DNA from 3 places in the Mesorhizobium australafricanum genome. Region 1 is predicted to be linked to each of the others. Evidence: predicted binding sites of a transcription regulator. Region 1 holds the regulator's gene; each other region holds the start of a gene.
What was found. The regulator LexA, encoded in region 1, represses DNA repair genes until DNA is damaged. The targets are predictions, from matches to a motif close to TGTTCNNNNTGTGTTCNG.
Positions count from the first base shown of each region.

Region 1 (4,437 bases):
CGGGCATCCTGCCAGGCGCCCGTGCGCAGGATGTCTTCCAGCACCTCGACAGCATCCCAGACATCCCGGTAGCCGACATAAAGCGGCGTGAACCCGAAACGAACGGTCGACGGCGCGCGGAAATCGCCGATCACGCCGCGCTCGATCAAGGCGCGCATCACCTGGTAGCCATGCGGATGGGCGAACGATACCTGGCTGCCGCGCTCGGCGCCGTTGCGCGGGCTTTCCAGCTCAAGACCAAAGACGCCGCATCTTGCTTCGACCAGCCGGATGAACAGGTCCGTCAGCGCGATGCTTTTTTGGCGCACGGCCGTCATATCGACTTCGTCCCAGACATCCAGCGCTCCTTTCAGCGCCCGCATCGACAGCACCGGCTGCGTTCCGCACAGGAACCGCCGGATGCCCGTGCCGGCGGCATAGCCCTGCTCGAACGCGAACGGCCGCGCATGACCCCACCAGCCGCTGAGCGGCTGGCGAATATCGCCATGGTGGCGGTTCGCGGCATAGATGAAGGCCGGCGCGCCCGGCCCGCCATTGAGATATTTGTAGGTGCAGCCGATGGCGAAATCGGCATTCGAGCCGTCGAGATCCACCGGCAGGGCACCGGCCGTGTGGCACAGGTCCCAGACGATCAGCGCGTCGGCGTCGTGGGCCTTGCGCGTCAGGGCCGCCATGTCGCGCAGCCGGCCGGACTTGTAGTTGACGTGGTTGACCAGGATGACCGCGACGCGATCGTCGACCAGCTCTTCGATCGTCGGGGCATCGACACCTTCGAGCCGCAGCGCCGTGCCCGGCCGCGTCGAGGCCACCCCTTCCGCCATGTAGAGGTCGGTCGGGAAGCTGTCGCCTTCGGCAACGATCACCGAGCGCTCGGGCCGCATTGCAAGTGCCGCGTGCAGGACCTTGTAGATGTTGATCGAGGTCGTGTCGCACACCACGCTCTGGCCCGGCGCGGCGCCGATCAGACGCCCGAGCCGGTCGCCCAGCTCGACAGGCATGTCGAACCAGCGGGCTGTGTTCCAGGCACGGATGAGATCCTGCGCCCATTCCTGCTTCGCGGCCGTCTCGAGCTCGTTGAAGACGTTGACCGAAGCAGCGCCCAGCGAATTGCCGTCAAGGTATATGACGCCTTCCGGCAGGACGAAGCGACCGCGCATGGCGCGCAGCGGATCGGCGGCATCCATCGCCTCGATCTCGGCCAGATCAGGAATTCCCCTCATTGTGCTACCGCCTCCATTTCGACCCGGCGCCGCTCGCACTGCATCGTCAGGCGGCCAAGGGCGGTTGTCTCATCACCGTCGGCGGCAGGGCAAGAACCTTTCGTCCTATGTTAGCTGGTCCATAGACGGCGAAAACTGTGAACCGGAAAACCGCCGAGGTTGGCATTTTGGGTTCGTTTCGTTCACGGTGCAGCACGCGCACCGAGGAGTCGGCGCGAATCTCGCCCGGCACTTTCGTGGTGGTGCCACCTCTTGTTTGAGCTTAAGCACGGGCCGCAAAATCGAGCGGAATCAATGTCACCGCCCGGCTAAAGGCGGCCAGGGCACCATCGGATGCAACATTGTTTCGCCAGCCTTAACAAATTCACTAAACTTTAAACGGTTGCGGAACACAACTGGAACAGATAGTGTTTGTTCTGGGTTTGTTTTTCCGATTCTGGTTTCAGAACCCGTGGGGGCCGCCAATGCTGACGCGCAAACAACATGAACTCCTGATGTTCATCCATGAACGCCTGAAGGAGAGCGGGATTCCTCCATCCTTCGACGAGATGAAGGAGGCGCTCGACCTTGCCTCGAAGTCCGGTATCCATCGGCTGATCACGGCGCTGGAAGAACGCGGCTTCATTCGCCGGCTGCCGAACCGGGCGCGCGCGTTGGAAGTCTTGCGGCTGCCCGACTCGATCGCGCCGGGCCTGAATGCCGCGAAGAAGTTTTCGCCAAGCGTCATCCAGGGCGGCCAGGGCAATCTCAGCCGCCAGGTCAAGCCGGCGACGCCCTCGCGAGCGCCGACGCCAAGCAATGATGACGACGCTGTTTCGGCGGTATCCATTCCGGTGATGGGCCGCATTGCCGCCGGCGTGCCGATCGACGCCATCCAGCACCAGACGCATTCGATCACGGTGCCGCCGGACATGATCACGGGCGGCGAGCACTATGCGCTGGAAGTCAAGGGCGACTCGATGATCGAGGCCGGTATCTTCGACGGCGACACCGTCATCATCCGCAATGCCAACACGGCAAGCCCGGGCGAAATCGTGGTGGCGCTGGTAGACGATGAGGAAGCGACGCTCAAGCGCTTCCGCCGCAAGGGCGCCTCGATCGCGCTCGAAGCCGCCAACCCGGCCTACGAAACCCGCATCTTTGGGCCCGACCGGGTCAAGGTCCAGGGCAAGCTCGTCGGGCTTATCCGCCGCTACTGAGCAATTTTCAGGAAAAGTGCGCGGCGGTTTTCCGTTCGGAATTGCGTTACGATCTACTGAGACGGTTGCGAGGGCTTGGCACCCGTCCTCTCAGGCTTTTCATAAGGCGGCAGGCCCCTCGCCTCGCGAGCGTATTTCCGCTGCTCGTGCCAGGGCCGGTATGGCTTTTCGACCGCGTAGCGAATAGCGGGCCGCGCGGTGGCCGATTGCGGATCGAAGAACACGGCGGCGCTGCCGTCGCGCGCCAGCTGGCGTTTGGTGACGACAAGCACATGCGGATCGTGGCAGGGATTGTAGGCCGTGGCGTCGTTGATGACGATAAGGTCGGCAAAGCCGCAGGCCGGCCGTGCGGTGTCGCGATTTTCGGCGAGCGCGACGATCGCGCCGGAGGGATGCCGACCGATGCAGAGGTCGCCGGTGCAGTAGAAGGGCGAGCCAGGCGGCAGGTCGACGGGATCGGCGATGTCGAGAGCATCCTTGGCGAATGTCTCCGGCGGCACGATTTCCTCGGCTTTCAGCGCCCGTTTCCAATTGTCGGTGGTGAACTCGTTGGAACGGGCGCGGTTGATGGCAAGCTCGCCGCTGCCGATCGGCATTGCCACCAGATGCGCGTCTTCGGAGATGAGCACATCCGGCGTGCGGACATGCGGAATGGCCAGCAGGGCGGCGAGCGCGAAGGGGACGGCGACAAGCCTTAGCCAGGTGGTGGCCATGGTCGCTATGACCAGCGCGATCGTCGCCAGCAGCACCGACTGGATCGAGATCAACCCGACTGCGTCGACCGGCGAGCGCTCGGAAATCCATGCCGAAATAGCGATCATCGCCGTCAGGCCCTTGCCCATCACATAGAGAAAAGGACCGTCGAAGCCGAAGGGCATGGCCAGCGCGCTCAAGACGGCGAACGGCATGACGATCAGCGAGACGATCGGCATGACCGCCAGATTGGCCAGCAGGCTGAGCGGCGACACCCGCTGGAAGTGCCAGATCGCGAACAGCAATGTTGCGCTGCCCGCGATGAGCGACGTCATGGCGGCGCCCCCCACTCCAACCGCCAGTTTTCGCGACACGAAGCCGATGAACGATCGTCTTGCCGGCGGCGCGGTCGCTTTACCGGCGCGATAATCGGCAAAGCCGGCGTAGGCGCCGACCAGGGCGGCGGTGGCGGCGAAGGACATCTGGAAGCTTGGGCCTACCACTTCGTGCGGCGAGACCAGGATGACGGCGATGGCCGAGATCGCCAGGTTGCGCATCGTCAGCGCCGCGCGGTCGAAGAGCACGGCGACAAGCATGACGGCCAGCATGATGAAGCTTCGCTCGGCCGCCACCACGATGCCGGAGATCACGAGGTAGGCGGCGATCGAGACCAGCGCGATGCCAGCGGCATATTTCTTCACCGGCCGGCGCGACGAGAAGTCCGGAAACAGCGCGAAGGCGCCGCGCAGCAGGAACATGATCGTGCCGGCGACCAGCGCCATGTGCAGGCCGGAGATCGAGATGATGTGGTAGATGCCGGTCCGTCGCATCGACTCGTTGATTGCTTCCGGGATCCCGGCGCGCACGCCGACGATCAGGGCCGCTGCAATCTCGCCTTCGGAACCACCGATGCTGCTCCTGATGTGATCGGCAATCCCCTCCCGCGCGTTTTCTATGGCCGATGCAATGCGTGCGCCGAATGGTGCCCCCATTGGCACAGTCGGAGCCGGCGCAATCGGCTTTGGGTCGCCCAGGAAAAAGCCGCTGCCGCCGATGCCGGCAAAATAGCTGTCGAAGGAAAAGTCGTAGCTGTCCGGCCGAACCGGGCCCGTCGGCGGTAGCAGCTTGGCATAGCCGGTCAGCATCGACCCGGCCGTCATGTCGGGCGGGATCCTGCGCGCCGAAAGCCTGACGCGGTCCGGTGCGTAACGCAGTGTCGGACGCTCCGTGGAAATGAGATCGATGGTCAGCCGCACGCGGCCATTGGCCATTGCTTCGGCGATGACGAGGCGGCCGGTCAGCCGCGTCTGGATTTCGGACCCCAG
Region 1 covers NZ_JAVIIT010000019.1:51,954-56,390, forward strand. The annotation lists gene kynU (kynureninase) at 1-1,220, opposite strand, end outside; gene lexA (transcriptional repressor LexA) at 1,685-2,419, shown strand; gene RFM98_RS26835 (ComEC/Rec2 family competence protein) at 2,473-4,437, opposite strand, start outside.

Region 2 (4,437 bases), on a different contig from region 1:
CGAATGGGCCGGACGTGTCACTGGCCTGGGCGATCAGCACGTCGAGGTCGCCATGATGCGCACACCGGACGGCCACAGCCGGCTCGAGCTCTCCACCTTCCTCAGGCCGGCGGTCGTCGCGGATCACCGCGTCGCCCCGGTCAACGCGCTTGGCTACCTCCGCGTCATGTTCACCGTGGACGACATCGACGAGACGCTCGCAAGGCTCCGCAAACACGGCGCCGAACTCGTCGGCGAAGTCGTCCGGTATAAGGACGTTTATCGGCTCTGCTACTTCCGCGGGCCCGAGGGACTTCTCTTCGGACTCGCCCAGGAACTCAGCTGACATTTTCGCGAGCGGCGGTCTAGCGAGCGGCGATTGTTGCCGGCGCCGCCTTACCCTAGGTAAGTAAAATTTCACCAAGCGCTGTTAAAAGCCGCTGCCATGGATCGCAACAAGAACAACGACCTCTTTGTCCTGATGGTGGCGCTCGCCGCCGTCGCGATCTACAACATCGCCTGCGGCATCAAGACAGGCGAAGTCCGGGGCAAGTTGCACTGGGTCGCCCTGGCGGACGATCCGACACGATTTTGGAACATCGTGGTCGGCAATTCGATTGTCCTGGTGGCTGCGATAGCCTTTCTGTGGGTGCTCAATTCCCGCAGGCCGGGATGATCCGAGGCCGCGCTTCCTAATCTCACACCGCCCTTGTGATGCCGCCGTCGACGCGGATGTTCTGCCCGGTGATGTAGGCAGCCCCATCGGAGGCGAGGAAGGAGATCGTCGCGGCGATCTCTTCCGATGTGCCGTAGCGCTGCATCGGCACGCTGCCGCGCCGCTCTTCGGTCGCCGGCAGGCTGTCGATCCAGCCGGGCAGCACATTGTTCATGCGGATGTTGTCGGCGGCATAGGTGTCGGCGAAGATCTTGGTGTAGGCGGCAAGCCCGGCGCGCGCCACGGCCGAGGTCGGGAACATCGCGCTCGGCTCGAACGCCCAGGCGGTCGAGATGTTGATGATGACGCCCGATTTTTGGCTTTGCATCACCGGCGTCACCAGCCGGGTCGGCCGCACGGCGTTGAGGAAATAGGTGTCGATGCCCTTGTGCCAATCCTCGTCGCTGATCTCGATGATCTGCGCGCGCGGCCCGTGCCCGGCGCTGTTGACCAGCACGTCGATGCGGCCCCAGCGCGCAATCGCGCCGTCGGTGAGGCGCTTCAGATCGTCGTTCGACTGGTTGGAGCCGGTGACGCCGAAGCCGCCGAGCGCCGCGCCCAGCGCCTCGCCCTTGCCGGAGGAGGACAGCACGCCGACCTTGAACCCGTCCGCCGCCAGGCGCTTCGCCGCCGCGGCCCCCATGCCGCTGCCGCCCGCCGTCACCAGAGCTACTTTTTCACCTGCCATGTGCTTGATCCATCCCGGCTGTTAAGGTTGAAAGCGACCCTGTTAGCATGCGGAGGGCAGGGGATGAACCGGATTGGATTGCGCCACAACATCGGCGATTGGCGAAAGCGGACGAGCGCTTAATCTCCCCCCTTGCGGGACCCGCAAAGGGGGGAGATTAAGCGCTCCGCTCCTCACAGTTCCTTCTCGGCCAGCTCCCGGAACCCGTCCGGCACCGAGCGTGCGCCCTCCAGGGCCACGGTGCCATAGCCGACCGCCTCCTTGCCGAAACGCTGGCGGATCTTGTCGATGGCGCGGTCGGCGCCGAAGCGGGCCAGCCCCTTGCGGCTGCCGGGCTTCCGTTTCTCGTCGGCGAGGCCGAGCGGCAGTTCGAGCTGCAGCTCGGCATGTTCCTCCAGATGCGAGACCGAGATGGCGAGCAGCGAGATGTCCCGCTCGCCCGGATGGGCGAGAAGCACGCCGCGCACCAGCTCCTCGGCGATTTCGGCCAGCATTGCTGTCGCCTGGATCGGCTGCTCCAGCGTCACCGAGCGGGTGACGGCGCGCAGATCGGCGAAGCGCACGCGCACCGTCACCGTGCGCCCCGGCCGATCCTTGGCGCGCAGGCGGCTCGCCACACGATCGGCCAGATGCAGCAGCGTCGGCACGAAGACGCGCGGCACCGCCGGCTTCCTGCCCAGCGCCGATTGCGCGCCGGCGGAATGCGCGCGGCGATGCGTCTCCAGCCGGCGCGGATCGCGGTTCCAGGCAAGCGCCGCCAGCTTCTGGCCGGCGGCATGGCCGATCAGCCGCTCCAGCGCGCCGCTATGCGTGCGCGCCAGCTGCCCGATGGTCTCGACGCCGATCTCGGCGAGCCGCGCTTTCGTCGCCGGACCGACCCCCCACATCAGCGTGACAGGCAGGTCGTGCAGGAAGGCGAGCTCGGTGCCGGGCTCGACCACCACCAGCCCGTCGGGCTTGGCCACCTGCGAGGCGATCTTGGCGAGATGCTTTGTCCGCGCCACGCCGATCGAGATCGGCAGGCCGAGCTCGGCCTTCACGCGCTGGCGGATTTTCCGCGCGATCTCTTGCGGAGGGCCAAACAGATGCGTGCAGCCGGCGACGTCGGCGAACGCCTCGTCGATCGAGATCCGCTCGACCACCGGCGTGAAATCGTCGAGCACCTTGATCGCGGCGTCGCCGAGGCGCTGGTACTCGGAAAAATGGCCGCCGACGAAGATGAGCTGCGGGCAGAGCGCGCGCGCCTTGCGGCCTGGCATGCCACCGCGCACGCCAAAGACCTTGGCTTCATAGGAGGCGGCCAGCACCACGCCGCCGCCGACGGCGATCGGCTTGCCGCGCAGCGACGGGTCGAGCAATTGCTCGACCGAGGCATAGAAGGCGTCGAGATCGGCATGCAGGATGGTGGCGGCCGCGGTGGTGCTTGTGGCGGCCATCGCGCGCTCCCATGGCCCATTTGTGTGGCATTGCAGCATTAGCTGCATCTATTGTAAGGGGAATTGACAGAACATAAAGAGAACAAAAGAAGTTCTCTGTCAAGCCGCCACCGTTCAACGTGCAAGTTTCCACAACCAGAAGATACACCCACAGATGGTGCACCAGTGGCGCGCATAATCTCCCCTGGGGAGATGTTGCTGCAGGCGACAAAGGGGCGCCGCGTGGCGACCCGTTCCCGCCTAGGGAGTGCCGGGGGCTTTACAAGACAACCCCACTGATCGCTTGCGCCGTCTCAACTCCAGGGGCGACGTTTGCGCTATGCCGGCTTGGCGTATTGTTCGGCGCTCAGCACCTCGATGCACTGGAACGGCTGGTTGCCTTCCACCCAGGCGTCATGGCCGGGCGGGATGGTGTAGGAAGTGCCGGCCTCGAAGGTCTTTTGCGTGCCGTCGTTCAGCCGCACGGTGATCGATCCGGACACGACATAGCCGACATGCGAGACCTGGCAGCTGTCGGTCTTGACCACCGGCTTCACGCATTCGGACCATTTCCAGCCCGGCTGCATGTTCATCCGCCCGAGCGTATAGCCCGGCAGCCGGACGATTTCGACACGCGTCTTGGCGGGCGCCCGGACCTCGTCGGGATTGTTGTGCGATTTGGATTCGAATTTTGTCACTTTCGTTGCGACTTCGGCCATGGTTTCCTCCCATGAGTGAAGCGGAGCCTGACGTTGCGATCGTCGGCGACCGCGACCGTATTCATACGCCTTATTATGAGGAATTTCTAATATAATCAGGGCGGTCCCGAGGGTTTGCCGGGTGTCGCGGCCCGGTCTGAAACTGGTCGGGCCGGGCGAGCAATACTTGCAGCGGTTCGCCGATTTCGATTCCGGGCAACGGCGGCCGAAAGCGATTGTTCCAGGCATCGGGCGACGGTCCCGGGCCTTGTTCGGACTGAAGTCTCACCCGTCGAACGCAGAGGCCCGAGGCGTCGATTTCCAGGCAACAACAGCGGCATCAATTCATTGGCTAGCAAGCCGCCGGACAAAGTCCCTTCATCGGCGGTTGACCACGGTGTGCCCGCCATTCCTGCGATATGGCGGGCACTCCTTTCCCTGGAACCGCTCTGGAGTTGCTGGCCGTGCAACCCGGCAAGATGATCGCGAACCTGTTTGCCACGCTGCTTCTGGCAGGCCTTGTCGGCGGCGTCTTCTTCGTCTTCGGCAGGCCGCTCTGGCCCGAGCGCGGGGCCAGGATGGTGATCCTTCTGCCCGTCGACCCGATCGCGACCGGATCGTTGCGCAAGGCCTGCCTCGAGCCATGCCTGCCGGCCCGCTTCGATCTCGGGCTCGCGCCCGCCAGGCCGCCCGGGTGAAGTCGGCCGCGGGAACCAGTCGGCGCCTCACGCCGTTGATTGAGCGAAGGGATGGCGCCGGCGGAGGCCGTCATGGATAACTTCGAACTTATCGATCTTCTGTGCGTCATCGACGCCTGCGCGAGCGACCGTTCTGCCGGGCGCCTCGTGCCGATGTCGAAGGCTGTCGAGGAACTGCGCGTGCTGACCGGAGATTTCATCTCGTCGGACGAAGATGCGGCCAACGCCTTGACGCTGGTTGCGC
Region 2 covers NZ_JAVIIT010000008.1:270,705-275,141, forward strand. The annotation lists gene RFM98_RS18115 (VOC family protein) at 1-325, shown strand, start outside; gene RFM98_RS18120 (hypothetical protein) at 425-655, shown strand; gene RFM98_RS18125 (SDR family oxidoreductase) at 678-1,382, opposite strand; gene dinB (DNA polymerase IV) at 1,556-2,818, opposite strand; gene RFM98_RS18135 (cupin domain-containing protein) at 3,136-3,516, opposite strand; gene RFM98_RS18140 (polymerase) at 3,960-4,193, shown strand; gene RFM98_RS18145 (hypothetical protein) at 4,266-4,437, shown strand, end outside.
Region 2: dinB (DNA polymerase IV) is a predicted target of LexA. The motif match lies at 2,886-2,903, and genes of this name have one in related genera.

Region 3 (4,437 bases), on a different contig from region 1:
TCGAGCTTCAGCGTCTCGGTGATCAGCGCCTCGCCGCGCACGAGCTCGGGATAGGCCTGGCCCATCTCGCGCACCAGCGCCGGCACCAGCTGCCACATCAAAGGCTCCTTGGCGCCAAGCAGCTGCGCGTGGCGCATGGCACGGCGCATTATACGGCGCAGCACATAGCCGCGGCCCTCGTTGGAGGGCAGCACGCCGTCGGCCACCAGGAAGGAGGACGAGCGCAGATGATCGGCGATGACGCGGTATGATGCGACGTTCTCCTGGCTCGGACCCTGGCCGAGCGCGGAGGACGCCGCGTCGATCAGATGCCTGAACAGGTCGGTTTCGAAGACGCTTTCGACGCCTTGCAGGATCGAGGCCATGCGCTCCAGGCCCAGGCCGGTGTCGATCGAGGGGCGCGGCAGGTCGATGCGCTCCTCTTTCGTCACCTGCTCATACTGCATAAACACCAGGTTCCAGAATTCGAGGAACCGGTCGCCGTCTTCCTCCGGGCTGCCGGGCGGGCCGCCCCAGATATGCTCGCCGCGGTCGATGAAGATTTCCGAGCACGGGCCGCACGGGCCGGTATCGCCCATCGCCCAGAAATTGTCCGAGGTCGGGATGCGGATGATGCGGTCGTCGGAGAAGCCGGCGATCTTCTTCCAATAAGCCGCCGCCTCGTCGTCGGTGTGATAGACGGTGACGAGCAGCTTGTCCTTCTTGAGGCCGAAACCCTTGGTGATCAGGTTCCACGCAAGCTCGATCGCGCGCTCCTTGAAATAGTCGCCGAACGAGAAATTGCCGAGCATCTCGAAGAAGGTGAGATGCCGCGCGGTGTAGCCGACATTGTCGAGGTCGTTGTGCTTGCCGCCGGCGCGCACGCTCTTCTGCGCGGTCGAGGCCCGCGAATAGGGACGCTTCTCCAGACCGGTGAAGACGTTCTTGAACTGCACCATGCCGGCATTGGTGAACATCAGCGTCGGATCGTTGCGCGGCACCAGCGGGCTGGAGGCGACGATCTCGTGACCCTCCTTGCGGAAGTAGTCGAGGAATGTCGACCGGATGTCGTTCACGCCACTCATTGCGTACTGCCTTTTCGCGAGAACCGCCGGCGCTGCCGGCGGCTGATGGGCTTTCGTGTTTCAGAAGATAGATGGGCCTTTTAGCCGTAGCTCTTGGCCCTGTCCAGAAACACGGAAACAGGCATCTCGCCCAAAAGTGCGCAAGCGGTTTTGGGAAAACGACATGCATAAACAAAAGACGCAAAGCGCATCACCTGGATTCATTGCAGCGTGACGCGCTTTGGGCCGATCAGCCGACGAGCGGCAGCTCAGCGCCGCCCCCAAAACGCAAAACCGCCGGCACGGAGGCCGGCGGTTTTGGTACGCAATACTCAAGAACTCAATTACATAAGCATAAGACGATAAACCAGGATTATGGCCGAACTCCGGCCAAGCCGACTAATTGCCTTGGCTCGATTCCGGACAGGAACCATGGCGCAACCCTCCTGGAACCAACCGGCCCTACACAGCGCCGGCTTCGTCCTCAAAACCGTCATCGCCACCTTCGGAGCCGCCGTTCTCGAGGAATTTCTCGGCGATCAGCCCGGCGTTCTGACGCAGCGCCAACTCGACTTCTCGCGCCATGTCGGGATTGTCGCGCAAGAACAGCTTGGCGTTCTCGCGGCCCTGGCCGAGGCGCTGCGAGTTATAGGAGAACCAGGCGCCCGACTTCTCGATGACACCGGCCTTGACGCCGAGATCGATCAGCTCGCCGGTCTTCGACACGCCCTCGCCATACATGATGTCGAATTCAACCACCTTGAAGGGCGGGGCGAGCTTGTTCTTCACCACCTTGACGCGGGTCTGGTTGCCGACGACCTCGTCGCGGTCCTTGACCGAGCCGATGCGGCGGATGTCAAGGCGCACCGAGGCATAGAATTTCAGCGCGTTGCCGCCAGTGGTGGTTTCGGGCGAACCGAACATGACGCCGATCTTCATGCGGATCTGGTTGATGAAGATGACCATGGTGTTGGAGCGCGAGATCGAGGCGGTCAGCTTGCGCAGCGCCTGGCTCATCAGGCGAGCCTGCAGGCCAGGCAGCGAATCGCCCATCTCGCCTTCGATTTCGGCGCGCGGCGTAAGTGCTGCCACCGAATCGACCACCAGCACGTCGATGGCACCGGAGCGCACCAGCGTGTCGCAGATCTCCAGTGCCTGCTCGCCGGTGTCGGGCTGCGAGATCAAAAGGTTCTCGAGATCGACCCCAAGCTTGCGGGCATAGACCGGATCGAGTGCATGCTCGGCATCGACGAAGGCGCAGATGCCGCCCTTTTTCTGCGCTTCCGCAACCGTGTGCAGCGCCAGCGTCGTCTTGCCCGAGCTTTCCGGCCCGTAGATTTCGATGATGCGGCCGCGCGGCAGGCCGCCGACGCCGAGCGCGATGTCGAGGCCGAGCGATCCCGTCGGCACGGTTTCGATCTCGACCACCTGCTCATTGGCGCCGAGCCGCATGATCGAGCCCTTGCCGAAAGCGCGCTCGATCTGCGACAGCGCCGCATCCAGAGCCTTTGATTTGTCCACTGCCTTATCCTCTACAAGCCGCAAAGAATTCTGAGCCATGATACATCACCCCTTGGTCGTCAATGAAGGCCGGACAATCCGTGATCCCTGCCTGTTTTGTACCTTTTTTGTTCTCATTTGGCAAGGGGCAATAAATACCTGAAAAACAATCAATATCTCGGTCTGTTCTATTTTTGTCTCACCAGGACTAGTATCCACCAGAAGCACTGGTTCAAAAGAGACTTCGCCGTCCGACCGTCCGAATCGCGACCCGATTGCGAGGCGACCAGAGGAAACCTAGTGTGCGCAGCCGCACGATCAACCAAGGTCACCACATGCCGACATCCCCGACAATCCTGGCGCTGGGCGGCGCGCATATCGACCGGCGCGGCCAGGTCTCGGGCACGTATGTGCCCGCCGCCTCCAATCCTGGCATCATGCGCGAGGATGTCGGCGGCGTCGTTTTCAATGCGCTGCGCAGCGTGGTGAAGCGCGGCGTGTCGGCCTCGCTGATTTCGGTGCGCGGCGGCGACGCGGCCGCCGACACGGTCGCCTCGGCGATCGACGGCGCCGGAATAACGGACCTCTCGGTCGTGTTCCTCGACCGCACGACGCCCAGCTATACGGCGCTGATCGACGGCGACGGCGAATTGATCGTCGGGCTGGCCGACATGGCGCTCTATGATCTTGCTTTCCCCAAGCAGATCCGCCGCGCCAAGGTGCGCGAGGCGATCGCCGCCGCCGACGCCGTCCTGTGCGACGCCAACCTGCCGACGGCGGCGCTGGAACGGCTGCTGGCGCTTGCCGGCGACCGGCCGGTGTTCGCCATCGCGGTCTCGCCGGCCAAGGTCGTTCGCCTGGCGCCGCTGCTCGCCGATCTGTCGCTGCTTTTCATGAACCGCCGCGAAGCTGCCGCGCTGGTCGGCGTCGAGCCTTCCGGGCAAACCCTTGTCCGCCAACTCAGGCAGGCCGGCCTGAACGCCGGCGTCGTGACGGCCGGCAGTGCTCCGGTGCTGGGCTTCGATGACACCGGCATCTTCCAGATCGACCCGCCCGCGCCGCGCAAGGTCGCCGACGTGACCGGCGCCGGCGATGCCTTGACCGGCGCAACGGTCGCCGCCTTGCTGCGTGGACTGCCGCTGCGTACCGCACTGCGTGAGGGCCTTGCCGCGGCGATGCTCGCCATCGAGAGCGCCGAGGCCGTGCCGTCCTTCACGAGCGCCAACTTCACGCAGGCGCTTGCCCTTGTGCCGGAGGCGCGGGAGGTGGCATAGGGCCACCAAGCATCCACTTCCTCCTGACCGGAGACAGCCATGTCACCCGAGACCGCCCGCCCCTTCATCGACATCCACCAGCCTGTAGCGGAGGCGCTTGCCGCCGGCCGGCCGGTGGTGGCGCTGGAGAGCACCATCATCACCCACGGCATGCCCTATCCCGAAAATGGCGCGATGGCGGCCAAGGTCGAGCAGATCATCATCGACGGCGGCGCGGTTCCGGCGACGATCGCCGTGGTCGACGGCCGCATCAAGATCGGGCTCTCCGACGGCGAGCGCGAATCGCTTGCCATGACCGGCGACGCCATGAAGCTGTCGCGCGCCGATATCGGCTTTGCGGTCGCGCAGGCGCGCACCGGCGGCACCACCGTTGCGGCGACCATGATCGCCGCGCATATGGCCGGCATCAAGGTCTTCGCCACCGGCGGCATCGGCGGCGTCCACAAGGGCGCCGAGAAGAGCTTCGACATCTCGGCCGATCTCGACGAGCTGGCGCGCACGCCGGTCATCGTCGTCTCGGCTGGCGCCAAGGCGATCCTCGACATCGAAAAGACGCTGGAAGTGCTGGAGACGCGCGGCGTGCCGGTCATCGGCCATGGCTGCGAGACAATGCCCGCCTT
Region 3 covers NZ_JAVIIT010000001.1:556,689-561,125, reverse strand. The annotation lists gene alaS (alanine--tRNA ligase) at 1-1,064, opposite strand, end outside; gene recA (recombinase RecA) at 1,506-2,603, opposite strand; gene RFM98_RS02710 (carbohydrate kinase family protein) at 2,879-3,817, shown strand; gene RFM98_RS02705 (pseudouridine-5'-phosphate glycosidase) at 3,857-4,437, shown strand, end outside.
Region 3: recA (recombinase RecA) is a predicted target of LexA. The motif match lies at 2,662-2,679, and genes of this name have one in related genera.